2 regions of the Alkalicoccus luteus genome follow, and region 1 is predicted to be linked to the other one. Evidence: riboswitches for the same ligand, from Rfam matches in the RefSeq annotation. Region 1 holds a riboswitch; the other holds the start of a gene.
The links. Region 1 has a riboswitch for S-adenosylmethionine ahead of metK (methionine adenosyltransferase). Riboswitches for the same ligand answer to the same signal wherever they lie in the genome.
Positions count from the first base shown of each region.

Region 2: another riboswitch for S-adenosylmethionine. It lies ahead of ACSZLD_RS07995 (methionine ABC transporter ATP-binding protein); the one in region 1 lies ahead of metK (methionine adenosyltransferase).

Region 1 covers NZ_JBPZEY010000001.1:330,553-338,539, reverse strand. The annotation lists gene ACSZLD_RS01690 (SLC13 family permease) at 1-933, shown strand, start outside; gene cls (cardiolipin synthase) at 1,314-2,774, shown strand; gene mobA (molybdenum cofactor guanylyltransferase) at 2,796-3,425, shown strand; gene ytkD (RNA deprotection pyrophosphohydrolase) at 3,418-3,909, shown strand; gene pckA (phosphoenolpyruvate carboxykinase (ATP)) at 3,968-5,545, opposite strand; SAM riboswitch class I at 5,767-5,885, shown strand; gene metK (methionine adenosyltransferase) at 6,017-7,228, shown strand; gene ACSZLD_RS01660 (CC/Se motif family (seleno)protein) at 7,489-7,806, shown strand; gene ACSZLD_RS01655 (tautomerase family protein) at 7,895-7,987, opposite strand, start outside.
Region 2 covers NZ_JBPZEY010000005.1:29,660-37,646, reverse strand. The annotation lists gene ACSZLD_RS08010 (FAD/NAD(P)-binding protein) at 1-560, opposite strand, end outside; gene ACSZLD_RS08005 (arsenate reductase family protein) at 702-1,058, shown strand; gene gcvH (glycine cleavage system protein GcvH) at 1,150-1,533, shown strand; SAM riboswitch class I at 1,701-1,809, shown strand; gene ACSZLD_RS07995 (methionine ABC transporter ATP-binding protein) at 1,966-2,991, shown strand; gene ACSZLD_RS07990 (methionine ABC transporter permease) at 2,999-3,667, shown strand; gene ACSZLD_RS07985 (MetQ/NlpA family ABC transporter substrate-binding protein) at 3,687-4,637, shown strand; gene ACSZLD_RS16865 (YuzK family famiily protein) at 5,301-5,444, shown strand; gene sufC (Fe-S cluster assembly ATPase SufC) at 5,834-6,613, shown strand; gene sufD (Fe-S cluster assembly protein SufD) at 6,639-7,946, shown strand; gene ACSZLD_RS07970 (cysteine desulfurase) at 7,949-7,987, shown strand, end outside.

The DNA of each region.
Region 1 (7,987 bases):
ATCGCCTTTTCTGCTTCCATAGGCGGACTCGGTACAATTATCGGAACTCCGCCAAACACGATTCTAGCTGGACAGCTGAGAGAGATATTTGATTTTGATCTTTCCTTCGCGCTTTGGATGATGTTCGGCGTCCCGCTTGCGGTTGTCCTGATTATCATCGCCTGGGTTTACTTAATTAAATTTGCCTTCCCGATGGAAATGAAGCAGATTCCGGGCGGGCGTGAAGTTATTCAAAAAGAACGGCAGGCACTCGGGCCTATGAGCGGAGATGAAAAGCTTGTCGCCCTCGTGTTCTCACTGACAGCACTTGCCTGGATTCTGCGGGTTTACGTACTTCAGGAATATGTCAGTGAAAGCATTAACGATACGATGATTGCGATCACTGGTGCAGCGGTTCTCTTCCTGATTCCTTCAGTACGCTATCAGGGAGCCAAGCTGATGAACTGGAAAACAGCTAAAAATGTGCCATGGGGCATTTTGATTCTCTTCGGGGGCGGTCTCGCTATCGCCGGAGCGTTTGGAGACAGCGGACTGGATGTCTGGATTGGTGAGCAGCTCTCTGTTCTCGTCGGCGTTCAATTCTTTATTATCATTATGAGTGTCACGCTGCTCGTGACGTTCCTTACAGAGATCACGTCCAACACAGCATCCGCGACGATGCTCATGCCGATCATGGCTTCGCTCGCTTATGCCATTGACGTGCATCCGCTTGCGATGATGGTTCCTGCAGCCGTCGCTGCCTCCTGTGCCTTTATGCTGCCGGTAGCGACTCCGCCGAACGCGGTCGTCTTTGGATCGGGTTATCTGAAAATGATTGACATGATCAAAGCCGGATTCTGGATGAACCTCATCTCTGTGCTTATGATTACGTTGTTTATTGTTCTGCTGCTTCCAATCGTATTTGGTATCGACTTAACCTCATTTCCACAGTAGCTTATCAAAGGCGTGCTTCTGAATTGTACGACAAATGATCACAACAACGGACAGCACGTCACTGAAAGACCGGCAGGGATTATTCCTGTGCCGGTCTTTTTATTTGCCCGCAATGGATTACTCCTGGTTTAAGGAGACTGCTGCTGCGGTTTTTTAGAGAAGCGCACAGCTGAATGAGTACACAGACTGCTCCTGTGAAGTCTGCAACTCCTCCGTCCGTCTGCTCGTTTTTATTCGGTTAATATCGAATACAGCCGGCTTACGAAAAAGGCCTTCCGGGAATAGGAGCGTATACGGGAGGCCCGACGCAGCAGTTGGTTGCGCCAGTTTCCAATATGTGTGATAGTGAAGAGCAGATAGAACGAAAGGGGAGGAACGGGATGGATGTTACCGTTGTGCTGGCGTGGACATTGAACACGGTTATTTTAATGAACATTCTGCTTGCCTGCTTTGTCATCTTCGTGGAACGCCGTGATGCGGGATCGACGTGGGCCTGGGTGCTTGTCCTGTTCTTTCTGCCTATTCTTGGGTTTATCATTTACCTGTTTCTTGGCCGGCAGCTGAAAAGTGATAATTTTTACAACCTCAGTGTCGATGAGCAGACCTATTATGCGCATCAAATTCAGGGCCAGCTGGAGCGGCTTGAGAAGGACGAAATGGAAATGCCGCCAGCCGTTCGACATAAATACCGTCAGCTGATGGAGATGAATCTGCGAGCGCCGAAATCGCTCATCGGGCTGACGAACAGCTTAATGATTCTTCATGACGGCCATCAAAAATTTGACCAGCTGATCGCAGATATCGAGCATGCGCAGTCTGAAATTAATATACAATACTACATTATTCAGCGGGACGCCCTCGGGCGGAGGCTGCTTGACCGGCTGGAAGAACGGGCTGCAGCTGGTGTGAAGGTGCGCCTGCTTTATGACGGCGTCGGATCGAGAAGCCTAAAAGAGAAGGATTTCAACGTGCTTTTGGAGCACGGCGGAGAGGTGCGAATCTTTTTTCCTGCGATCTTCGGTCCCGTTAATCTGCGGATGAATAACCGGAACCACCGGAAAGTCTGTATTATAGATGGTAAAATCGGCTACATCGGCGGATTTAACGTCGGTAACGAATACCTGGGCATCGACAAAAAGTTCGGCTACTGGCGTGACACGCACCTTCGCATGGAAGGGGACGCTGTCTCCTTGATTCAGGATCGTTTTATTCTGGACTGGACGTATGCAGGGGATAAGAAGCATCGGGAAGATGAATCGTTTGCGTTTGCTTCTCACAAAGTCCGTTCCATGAAGCCTGTGCAAATTGTGACGAGCGGGCCCAATTCAAAAACAGAGCATTTAAAAAACATGATGATTAAAATGATCATGAGCGCGGAACACGATATTTATATTCAGACCCCGTATTTTATTCCGGATAAAAGCTTTATGGATGCCTGTAAAATGGCTGTGACGTCCGGGGTAAGGATGCACATTATGATCCCAGGCGTCCCGGATCACCCATTTGTGTTTTGGGCCTCAAGGCTGTTTCTTGGAGAGCTTCTTCAATATGAGGGGGTTCATGTTTACTTATATGAAGAAGGATTTCTGCATGCGAAAATGATGACGGTGGACAGTGAAATTGCCACTGTCGGAACAACCAATCTGGATGCGCGAAGCTTTCGACTTAATTTCGAAATCAATGCACTCGTGTTCGACAGCCATACAGCGATGACGCTGGAGGAATTATTTGAATCGGATAAACAGCGATGCCGCATGCTAACCAAAAAAGAGTACGACCGGCGCAGTGCCGGCGTGAAAATAAAAGAGGGTATTTCGGGATTATTGAGTCCAATATTGTAGCCATGAGAGGAGGGGACAGCGATGCAGATTTACACAGCAGGAGTTCTCCTTGCAGGCGGGCGGTCAAGCCGGATGGGCGGAAATAAAGCGCTGCTCCGTATTAATGGCTTGTCTGCAGCTGCACATACACTGCGTTCGCTCCGTGTGACAGATGAACAGCTCTGTATTGCTAATGAAGCCGCATTAAAGCAGGAGCTGGACATTCCCGTCTTTGCAGATAAACGACCTTTTGAAGGCCCTCTGGCGGGTTTGGAAACGGCAATGGAGCAAACGCAGGCCGTCTGGTGTATCGCTGCGGCATGTGATATGCCGCTCATCAGCGAAGACATCGTGAAGCTGCTGGTGCAGCGAGCAGCGAAGACAAATGCGGATGCGGTTGTTCCGGAAGCGGATGGAAGAAGACAGCCTCTGCTTGCAGCTTACCGCTGTTCGCTGCTTCCACTGGTGACAGCATGCCTGGATGAAGAGAAACGGTCCATGGGAGCGCTGCTTGACAGCATAAAAGTTGACACTGTATCTGAGGCCGATATGATGGAAGCAGGCATAAAAAAGGAAACGATCACCCAGTCCTTTTTTAACATGAACAGGCCGGATGAATACAAATGGATTCGCAGACGGGCAGAGGCTGAAGGAGATGTCACAGATGAGTGAACATGTGTTTAAAGATTTCTACCGAAATACGGTCACCTATTCTACAGAAAACGCGCCGTTTTCAGGCGATCCAAGACATGTCTGGGTCGTATGCCGTTATCGTGACAGCTGGCTGCTGACAAGGCATCCATCCAGAGGAATCGAGTTCCCGGGCGGAAAAGTGGAGCCTGGAGAATCGGCTGACGAGGCGGCTGTGAGAGAAGTATATGAAGAGACAGGCGGACACGTTTCCACGCTTCATTATGTTGGGCAATACATGGTTGAAGGCAGAGCAGAAACGGTCATTAAGAACGTGTATTTTGCAGAAGTGGATCGACTTGAGAAAAAAGAAAGCTACTTTGAAACCGAAGGACCGCTGCTGCTGGAACGCCTTCCGCACCAGCCAAAGAAAAAAAAGAACTACAGCTTCATAATGAAAGATGAGGTGCTTCCCCTCAGTATGAAAGAAATTGAGGCGCGCTTTCTGAACGCAGCTTCCAGCTGACAGGAACACACATAAGAAGCCCGGACCGCCTGTTTGCAGCGGCCCGGGCTTCTTTGCACTATACGACTGGTCCTCCGCGGAGAATGTCAGCTGTTGTAGATGAGAATCGAGTGAAATTTGCTTTGAACTTTGCAGCAAGATCCAGCGCAGCCTGTTCATATTCGTCCAGGCTGTCCCAAACAAGTCTCGGCTGAAGCACTTCAGATGGAACCCCCGGACAGCTGGCCGGCACATCAAGCCCAAAAACAGGATCTGTAATGACAGCCGTACGGGCAAGGTCACCTTTGACAGCTGCATTCACCATAGCACGGGTAAACTTCAAATCCATCCGCCGGCCAGTGCCGCAAGGACCGCCCGTCCATCCCGTATTCACAAGGTAGACGTCCGTACGATGCTTCTTCATACGGTCGCCGAGCATTTCCGCATATGAGGCAGCCTCGCGGGGCAGGAATGGGGCACCGAAGCATGGCGAGAAAACAGGCTGCGGTACGGTGACGCCTCTTTCAGTGCCTGCCAGCTTGCTTGTGTAGCCGGACAAGAAATGATACATCGCCTGCTGAGGTGTCAGACGGCTGATTGGAGGCAGAACACCGGTTGCGTCGGCTGTAAGAAACAAAATCACATCAGGATGACCGCCGGTGCTTGGTAGCTTAGCAGACGGAACAGCTGTCAGCGGATAGGCTGCCCGCGTGTTTTCCGTCAGGGAGCCGTCGTGGAAATCCGGAGAACGATCCTCCTGCAGAACAACGTTTTCCAGTACCGATCCGAACGTAACGGCGTGATAAATCTCAGGCTCTTTCTCACGTTCCAGTCCGATACACTTTGCATAGCACCCGCCCTCAATATTGAAAATACCAGAGTCTGACCAACCGTGTTCATCATCTCCGATCAGAAGCCGGTCCGGGGCGGCAGAGAGCGTCGTTTTTCCAGTACCGGAAAGCCCGAAAAACAAGGCGGTACGGTCCTCATGATCGGCGTTGGCCGAGCAGTGCATCGGCAGCACGTTCAGTTCCGGCAGCAAATAATTCATAACAGAAAAGATCGACTTTTTCATCTCCCCTGCGTACGCGGTTCCGCCTATCAAAATCTTTCTGCGGCTGAATGAAATCATGACGAATACTTCTGACTCCGTGCCGTCTACATGGGGGTCGGCCTGAAACCCTGGGGCGGATAGGATAGTGAATGGCTCCATGGAAGCTTCGCCCTCTATTTCTTCCGGACGAAGGAACAGCTGCATGGCAAACAACTGATGCCAGGCAAGCTCATTGACGACCGTAATCGGGAGTCTGGCATTCTCATCAGCACCTGCAGCAGCTTCACGGACATAAAGCTCCGGCAGCTCGGCTAAATAAGCAAGCACCTTCTGCTCCAGCTTTTCAAAAATCTCCGGCGTTACCGGACGATTAATATCGTTCCAGTCCACATCTGTTGACGCTGCTTCCTTTACAATAAACCGATCTTTAGGAGACCGTCCCGTAAATTCACCTGTTAAGGCTCGAAATGCACCCGAGCTTGAGAGCATCCCCTCTTCTTTTCTAATGGCAGTTTCCACCAGCGCCGATACACTAAGCTGTTTTCGTACATTTTTTTGCTTCAAAACGGAAGCAAGCCGGAGATCATCGTAAATCATGCTCATCAATCATCCGCCCCCTCATCTATTAGTATGTCATATATTTTATTTATAACATACTAATTAAGGAAATCAATGGATTTGGAGAGATTTTTACAATCAAATTTGTTTACGTGTACGTACATACCTTTACAGCTGAAGTGGACAGCTTCGAACATAATGGTGACTCCTGATAGCCGGCAGTTGACATTGGGACCGATGTTGGGTATCATTCTCAAAAGCGGATACTCTTATCCCGAGCTGGCGGAGGGACAGGCCCTGCGAAGCCCGGCAACCATCACTTGAGTAAAAAAGGTGAACGGTGCCAACCTGCAGAACACATGAATCGTGTTCTGACCGATAAGAGGTGAAAGGAAACGAGACAGCCTTCTCCTCAACGGAGAAGGTTTTTTGTTTATGTAACCGGACAGCCCTCATCTGTGGGATTGATGGCTGGGAAAATGAGTGCCGTAATATTGTTCGAGGAGGATTCCTACCATGGCAGGAAAAACACGTTTGTTTACATCAGAATCAGTAACGGAAGGTCACCCGGATAAAATCTGTGATCAAATCTCAGACTCTATTCTGGATGAAATTATGACGCACGACCCGAACGCTCGGGTTGCCTGTGAAACTTCTGTTAATACCGGTTTAGTACTCGTTGCAGGTGAAATTACAACGTCTACCTATGTGGACATTCCGCGAGTTGTGCGGGAAACACTGAAGGATATCGGCTATGTACGCGCAAAATACGGCTTTGATTATGAAACATGTGCGGTATTGACGTCCATTGACGAACAGTCAGCTGATATTGCAGCCGGAGTTGACCAGGCACTGGAAGCACGTGAAGGTCAAATGACAGATGAAGAAATTGAATCGATTGGTGCAGGGGACCAAGGGCTGATGTTCGGCTATGCAGATAATCAGACGCCGGAGCTGATGCCGCTGCCGATCTCCCTTTCTCACAAGCTCGCTCGACGCTTGACAGAGGTGCGAAAAGAACAGATTGTCGACTATCTGCGACCGGATGGGAAAGTACAGGTTACAGTGGAATACGATGAGAATCAGCAGCCTTTACGGGTAGATACGATCGTCATCTCCGCACAGCATCACCCTGAAATAACGCTGGAGCAGATCAAACAGGATCTGACAGAGCACGTCATCAAACCGGTCGTCTCAGCTGATCTGCTTGATGAAGAAACGAAATACTTCATCAATCCGACAGGACGCTTCGTGATTGGTGGGCCTCAGGGAGATGCAGGCCTGACAGGACGTAAAATCATCGTTGATACGTACGGCGGCTATGCGAGACACGGCGGGGGTGCGTTCTCCGGAAAAGACGCAACGAAGGTTGACCGGTCAGCGGCTTATGCCGCACGCTATGTGGCGAAAAACATCGTCGCTTCCGGACTTGCCGATAAGTGTGAAGTGCAGCTGGCCTATGCGATCGGCGTAGCGCAGCCGGTTTCCATCGCTATCGATACGTTTGATTCCGGAAAAGTATCCGAAGACGTACTTGTCCAGGTCGTGCGGAACAACTTTGACCTCCGTCCGGCCGGCATTATTAAAATGCTGGATCTGCGCCGTCCAATTTACAAGCAAACTGCTGCCTATGGCCACTTTGGACGTACAGACATTGAACTGCCGTGGGAAAAAACGGATAAAGCAGAAACGCTGGAAGCAGAAGCGATGCAGCTCATCGGAAAATAATGAGCCGCAGAATAAAGGAATCAACGCTGCACCGATATGACGTCGGTGCAGCTTTTTTCTAATGGTGTATGAATTAAACCGCAACAATTTCGCTTGCTTATTGTGAAGACGCGAAAAGAAAAACAATCATAGATTTTCACATAAACTGCCCGTTTTAACGTACCATAAAAAAGGAAATGCGAGGGTTACAAGATACTTTGCAGGCTTACAACCGCTTGGAGCCTGCGGGTTTTCTTAGATGTAATTAGGAGGAATCAATCATGAGGATTGAAGCTGACAAGCGGACAAGAGAATGGCTGCAAAAGCAGGGAGGGACGTGCACGGTAGAAGTTTTTCCGTTTCCGGGAGAGTTCAAAAACAAGCGAATTTTCGTTGATTTTCACTGTATTCCTCAGGAGCCGTCAAAGGAAGATCATTATGCTAAATATGAGGTAGAAGGATGCACCATTTATATTCATCAGGATTTACAGCCAAAACGTGATACGATTAAACTTCATCTATCCGGAAACACAGCGTTTCAGCACTTGGAAGTGAAGGGCTTGAAACGGCTGATGACCGAGAAAACCACCACCGCCTGAAGGAGAGAGCCAGTCATGGAAATCAAATAGAGAGCTGCCGGCCTAATCAATCAGGAAACCGGCAGCTTTTTTGCGTGCGGAAACGGCTTTACGACTGCCGCTTTCGTTTTTCTGAAATTTGTTCGGCACCGAGTCCATAGTTGTCCATGTCGATCTCCTCGATGATCACCACTGTCGAAGC
Region 2 (7,987 bases), on a different contig from region 1:
GTATGCGCAGCAGAAATACCTCCTCCAACGACAACGGCGCGTCCGGTAACAGCAGCAGGGTCAAAGGACGGGTCGTAAACGTGCACTGCCTCAGGCTGGAGGGCAGCGGGAATCACAGGGCGGCTGCCGCCTCCGGGAGCTAACAAGAGATTGGCTGTCGTCAACGTGTTCTTTTTTCCATAAACGGTCCAGCCGGGTTGACTTTTTTCCACGTGAACGACCGTATCCTGCAGCCAGCTGTCAGCAATGCCTGTTTCCTGCAGCAGCTCTTTAGACGTGTCATAGAACATAGAACGGGAGGGACGCTTGTAGCGGCCGAGAAAGCTGTCGCCCCGCTTCTCCAGCTCTAATGGATCCGGCGACAAATGGTGAACGAACGTGGAGCGTAAATAGGGCATTCTGATTTTTTCTGTACGTTCTTTCCAAACAGCAAGCGGCTCTGGATGAGGGTCTACCACAGCAATATCTGCAGCGGAGATGCCGGCCTGTCTGCAAAGATGAACCGCTGCCGTCATCCCTTGTATGCCGCCTCCAACGATGAGCCATGAAACGTCACGCATCTAAATCAACTCCTGAAAGAAATTGTAAAACGAAATAATTACGATTTATCGAAAGTATATCGAAATTGCTTCACCGGCGCAACAGAAGATAGAACAATGATGCGAGATGCGGTAAACTGAATGAGGAAAGGAGTGAGAGCGATGAGCGTAACGTTTTATCATTATCCGAAATGCACGACGTGTAAAAAAGCTAAAAAGTGGTTGGAAAATGAAGGAGTCGCATTAGAAGAGGTACATATTGTTGAACATCCGCCTTCTAAAGATGAGCTCAAAAAACTTCATGAACAGAGCGGGCTGCCGCTGAAGCGGTTCTTCAACACGAGCGGACAGAAATACCGTGAGCTTGGCTTAAAGGATAAGCTTGGGGATATGCCGGAAGAAGAGCAGCTGGAACTGCTTGCGTCAGACGGTATGCTGATCAAGCGTCCGATTGCTGCAAAAGATGGACATGTCACAGTCGGCTTCCGCGAAGCAGACTACGAGAAAACCTGGAAATAAGCTTCCGCCGGTTGCGGTGCCAGCAGCTGTTATATTATAGTGGAAGAGGAAGTGTTTGTTTACTTACTACGCAGATGGAGGGATCCGAAGCATGAGCCTGCCAAAGGATTATAAGTATTCAGAAGAGCACGAATGGGTAAAAGAGGAAGATGGAAAAGTACGAATCGGCATCACTGATTTCGCACAGAGTGAATTAGGCGATATCGTATTCGTAGAACTGCCGGAGGTTGGAGATGAGCTGAAGGCAGACGAACCATTTGGAAGTGTGGAATCGGTTAAAACGGTTTCCGAGCTTTACGCGCCAGTCAGCGGAAAAGTGGTGGAAATCAACGAAGAACTGGAGGATTCTCCAGAGCTCGTAAACGAGTCCCCATATGAGCAGGCGTGGATGGTTGTCGTAGAAGTGTCCAGCCAGGACGATGTCGACAAGCTGATGGACGCGGATGCCTACCAGAACATGATTGATCAGGAATAGAACAGCAATCTGAAACCGTTCGGCTTATCAAAAGCTGAACGGTTTTTTCTGGACAGGTGACCAGCGTCATGAACGTCATTGGCAGCTTTCAAGAAGCAGATCGTTTTTTGTTGACAAGCTTAAATCGCAGTGATAATATCCATATCAGACGAAAAAAACGAATAGTCTTCTTATCATGAGAGGTGGAGGGACTGGCCCGATGAAACCCGGCAACCACTGTACACGCGTACAGAAGGTGCCAATTCCTGCGGATGACGAACGTCCGGCAGATGAGAAGAAAGCTTTTCTTTTTAAACAAGAAAGCCTTTCTGCTCATCTGTATGGCAGAAGGGCTTTTTTCGTACGTTATATTTTTTTGCATGAACGCTTCTGTGCGTTAAATGGACTAAAGAGGTATGTTTAATTGCAAATAGATGGAAAGGAGTTTCTCTGTTGATTACGCTCTCGAAGCTAGCGAAAATTTTCCACACGAAAGACGGCGACGTCCGGGCAGTGGATGATATTGATCTGACAATTGATAAAGGAGAAATATTTGGAGTAATCGGGTACAGTGGTGCTGGTAAAAGTACGCTGATCCGCATGCTTAACATGCTGGAAGCACCGACTTCAGGAGAGGTCGATGTCGCCGGACGGCCAATGCACAGCTTATCTAAAGGAAAGCTGAGAGAGGCCCGGCAGGAGATCGGCATGATTTTTCAACATTTCAATCTGCTCTGGTCCCGAACGGTTGCGGAAAACATTGCATTTCCGCTTGAGATCAAAGGGGTGCCGAAGGAGGAGCAGAAGAAACGAGTCGATGAATTAATTCAGCTCGTCGGGTTAGACGGACGGGACGGTTCCTATCCATCTCAGCTGAGCGGCGGTCAAAAGCAGCGTGTCGGCATTGCCCGTGCGCTGGCAAACGATCCGAAAGTGCTGCTCTGTGACGAAGCGACGTCCGCACTTGATCCTAAGACGACGGATTCGATTCTCGATCTGCTCGTCGACATCAATGCAAAGCTTGGGCTGACGATCGTTCTGATCACGCACGAAATGCATGTGATCCGGAAAATATGTCACCGGGTTGCTGTAATGGAAGCCGGGAAGATCGTGGAGCAGGGAGACGTTCTCGATATTTTCCGCCGCCCGCAGCAGGCGATGACGAAGGAATTCGTGAAGCAGGTGACTGAGCCGGAAGAGACAGAAGAGGCACTGAACCACCTGCTGGACCGCGAGGGCATCGGTCATGTTCTGCAGCTGACGTTTGTCGGCGGCGATACGCAGCGGCCGTTGATCACAGACGTTGTACGTAAATTCGACGTCGATATCAGCATTTTGCAAGGAAAGATTTCGCAGACGCAGCACGGGTCCTACGGCTCCTTGTTCGTCAGTATGAACGGGGAAGCTGATACCGTTCAGCAGGCGGTCGCCTATATCCGCGAACAGGAAGTTGAAGTGGAGGTGATCCACGGTGGATAACGTTATCATTCAGGCAGCGTTCCTTGGGGATGTAAACTGGGACAACATGTGGAATGCCACTGTCGAAACACTTTACATGTCTGTTGTAGCACTCGTGTTTACGTTTGTCTTCGGGATTGTTCTCGGACTGCTTTTATTCCTAACCGATCGCAAGCAGCTTTGGGAAAATAAAGCGGCGCACTTTGTTATCGGGGCGTATGTAAACATTTTCCGATCGATTCCTTTCATTATATTAATTGTACTGCTTATCCCGTTTACTCGATCGATCGTCGGCACATTTCTTGGACCATCGGCTGCTCTTCCGGCATTAATTATCGGAGCTGCACCTTTTTACGCTCGAATGGTAGAGATTGCGCTTCGTGAAATCGATAAAGGAGTTATTGAAGCATCGAAAGCTATGGGGGCCACAAACGGACAGATTATTCGTAAAGTTCTGCTTCCGGAATCGATGCCGGCACTTGTTTCCGGGATCACCGTTACAGCCATTGCGCTTGTCAGCTACACGGCAATGGCAGGTGTCATCGGTGCAGGCGGACTTGGTGACCTGGCCTTCCGGGATGGGTTCCAGCGAAACAATCCGGAAATAACGCTCACTGCAACCGTGATTATTCTGGTAATTGTATTTGCCCTTCAGTTCATTGGCGATATGATTACGAATAAAATAGATAAACGATAAATCAGGAGGAATGAATCAAATGAAACGTACCATTCAACTTGCAGGAATCAGTGCTTTATCACTGGCCTTTCTCGCAGCATGCGGCGAAGGAGAAAACAATAACACGACGGAGATCAACAGCGGCGATAATGCTGACAACGTCGAGGACGTAGAAAATAACAGTGAACCGGCTGACAATAACGCCGATGAAGCAGGTAACGAGGAAGACAATGAAGCAGATGAAGAAGCAGCTGGTGATTTTGAGCCGCTCACTGTTGGAGCGTCCAACATTCCACACGCTGAAATTTTGGAATTTGCTGCTCCTATGCTTGAAGAAGAGGGCATTGAACTGGAAATCGTAACATTCAACGACTACATCCTTCCTAACCAGGCACTGGATGAAGGAGAGCTGGATGCGAACTATTTCCAGCACGTGCCGTATCTTGAGTCTCAAATCGATGAATTTGGCTATGACTTTGTGAACAAAGGCGGTATTCACATCGAGCCGATCGGTCTTTACTCTCAGGACTATGATACGCTGGAAGATCTGCCGGAAGGCGCGGATATTATTATGAGTGACTCCGTAGCTGACCACGGCCGAATTTTGACCATGCTTGAAGAGGAAGGTCTGATTACGCTGGAGGAAGGCGTCGGAATTGAAGCAACGGTTGATGACATTGCAGAGAACCCGAATGACTTTAACTTCCAGGCAAACGTAGAAGCGGCTCTGCTGCCAACTGCTTATGAGAACAACGAAGCAGATGCGATCCTGATCAACTCGAACTACGCGCTTGATGCAGGTCTTAATCCACAGGAAGATGCGATCGCACTTGAATCCGCTGAGGACAATCCGTATGCCAACGTCATTGCGGTCCGCGGCGAAGATGAAGACGATCCACGCGCTGACATTCTTGTAGACGTGCTATTGTCTGACGATGTCCGTGACTTTATAGAAGAAGAATACGAAGGCGCCGTTATTCCAGCTGAGTAATGACGTCATTCACCGGGACCGTCCTTCACGTGAAGGGCGGTCTTCCGTTTGTTCATTGCATCGTTTCTCTTTCCGGATGAACCGTTTGCGGCTTCGGATAAATGCCCGGCCGCCGGCATATATATTAAAAGGAGCGTAACTGGCAGGCAAAGGTACACGGCGCCGTGGCAACGCAATTCAATGCCGCCTGAATAAATCCATCAGAATCTAAAAATGATTGACACAATAAAACAAATCGGCAAAACGAATAAATAACGTAAGCCGCCGCAAAGGTTATATTGCCTGAAGGAAATCGATCAATAATACAGAACTGGTCCCGCCGTCAGGCAATTATTTCAGCTTCAATTTTTGCTGAAAAACACAAGGCGTCAGCGAGCTGGAAACCTTGATACTAAAGGGGTAGACAAGTCCATCACTATGTAAGCGCTTCATTTGTGAAAGGTAGAGCAAATGGGAGAAAATGTCCCAAAATGTACAGATAGAAGACTTGAAATAAGCAAATGGACAAGGAGAGTGAATTGTCAGATAATATAACGCTGCATGCGCATTGGTTCACAAGCCGTTCCATACTATACTTACATCATCCCTTGAACAAAGAGGACAAATTATCTGGAAGGAATGTGATGAGCTATCCATCTTATTACGACGAAACACACTGTAGAAATGGAAAAGGCAATGCAGTCGTCCCACGGAATGTGCTACGGGGAATACAATTCCAAACTTGAGAACAGAATGCAGGTAGAAACTGCAAGGGATCAGGAATATGCAGAAAGCCAGAAAATTGTACAGCAGTTTCTTCACGGATAGAACAAAACACTCAGCCTATACATGACTAAAAAGCATGCCGGGACGAAATGTCCTTCAGGCATGCTTTTTCCGTTCTGCTCAATCTGTAGAAAGGTTAATTAAGATTTATTCTCAATTAAAACAAAAAAAGCCCATTCTATTGAGAATGAACTTGAAGAAGCTGTTCGGTGAAGCGGACACGATAGAAGATGACAATGTACTGATACCGCTGACTCTTTATTAAATTATCTCTTTTCCTTGAACTCAGTTAATAGATAAGATAAGATTAGAATGAAAATAATTAGAGAATCTATTGAAGGTTCCTGTGTTATGATAGAAACGTGCTTCGGCACAACGACTATTATAACATGTATATAAACTAACTTTCAAAAAATATGGAGGTATCATTCATGACTAAGCCAAGCCTGAGTGTGAAAGATCTGCACGTATCCATCGAGGATAAGGAAATTTTAAAAGGATTCGGCATTGAAGTAAAAGGTGGCGAAATCCACGCGATTATGGGACCAAACGGTACAGGGAAGTCGACGCTTGCTTCTGCACTGATGGGGCACCCTAACTATGAAGTAACGAGCGGCGAAGCGACATTTAATGGGGAAGACCTGTTTGAGATGGAAGTTGACGAGCGTGCACGCGCAGGACTTTTCCTTGCGATGCAGTATCCAAGCGAAGTATCCGGTGTAACAAACGCGGACTTCATCCGCTCTGCTATGAACGCAGATCGCGACGAGGATGACCAGGTTTCTCTCATGCAGTTTATCCGTAAAATTGACGAGAAGATGGGTGCGCTTGAGATCGACCAGTCGTTCCAGCACCGTTATCTGAACGAAGGGTTCTCCGGCGGTGAGAAAAAGCGGAACGAAATTCTTCAGCTTCTCATGCTTGAACCGAAAATTGCGATTTTGGACGAGATCGATTCCGGCCTCGATATTGATGCACTGAAAGTAGTAGCAAAGGGTATCAATGAAATGCGCAACGAAGACTTCGGCTGCATGATTATCACGCACTATCAGCGTCTCCTCAACTACATCAAGCCGGACTTTGTCCACGTTATGATGCAGGGCCGCATTGTGAAATCCGGCGGACCTGAGCTTGCTCAGAAGCTTGAAGAGCAGGGCTATGACTGGATCAAGGAAGAGCTTGGAATCGAAGACGAAACTGTTGGGCAGTAATTACTGCAGGAGGAGGAGTTAGATTATGACAACGGAACTGACGTTTCCAGTTACAGAGCAGCAGCTGCAAAGCTTTTCTGAGAATCGGGAAGAACCTCAGTGGTTTAAGGATCAGCGTCTTGCAGCGCTTGATAAGGCAGGGAAGCTCGAGCTTCCAAAGCCGGATAAAACAAAGATTACGAAGTGGAACTTCACTTCTTTCTCATATGATGCAGCAACAGAAGCAACTTCTTCTTACAGCGGACTGTCGGACGCCGTTCGAACGCTTGTAGGGGAAGAAGCGAAGATCGATAACCTGCTGACGCAGAAAAACGGCGTGACGCAGTTCAGCTCCGTACAGGATGAACTTGCTGCCAAAGGTGTTATTTTTACTGATATGGCAACTGCAGTAAGCGAACACGGCGAGCTTGTGCAGAAATACTTCATGCAGGATGCCGTATCTGTTAACGAGCACAGCCTTACAGCAGTCCATGCAGCGCTCGTAAACGGCGGTACATTTATTTATGTGCCGGAAGGTGTGGAAGTAGAAGCACCGCTGCAAGCTATTTTTGCTCATGAAGGAAGCTTCGGCTTGTTCAACCACGTCCTGATCGTGGCAGAAGCAAACAGCCGTCTGACGTATATCGAAAACTACTTGAGTGAAGGATCTGGTGACGCAGCAGTGGCCAACATCATTTCCGAAGTGTATGTCGGTGACGGAGCAGTTGTGCGCTATGGAGCTGTTGATAACCTGACAGACAGCGTGACAACGTACGTAAACCGCCGCGGTTATGTCAGCGGTGTGGATGCACAGCTTTACTGGGCACTCGGTCAAATGAACGACGGTAACACCGTCTCGGAAAATACAACGTATCTGCACGGACAAGGCTCCTACGGCGATACAAAAACGGTCTCCATCGGCCGCGGCAAGCAGATTCAAAACTTCACAACAAATGTGATTCATTTCGGCAAAGATACAGACGGCCAAATTTTGAAGCATGGTGTTATGAAGGAAGCTGCCACCTCGATCTTTAACGGTATTTCTAAAATCGAACATGGTGCAACGAAAGCAAACGGTGAACAGACAGAACGTGTTCTCATGCTCAGCGAAAAAGCCCGCGGTGACGCGAATCCGATTCTTTTGATCGATGAGGACGATGTAACAGCAGGGCACGCTGCCTCTGTTGGTAAAATTGACCCGCTGCAGATGTTCTATCTGATGAGCCGCGGTCTCAGCCGTACGGAAGCAGAGCGGCTGATCATTCACGGTTTCCTTGAGCCGGTTGTAGGCGCACTTCCAATCGACTCAGTCAAAGAGCAGCTGTTCGACGTTATCGAAAGGAAAGTGTACTGATTATGAATGTGCAGGACGTCCGCAAACGTTTCCCGATTTTG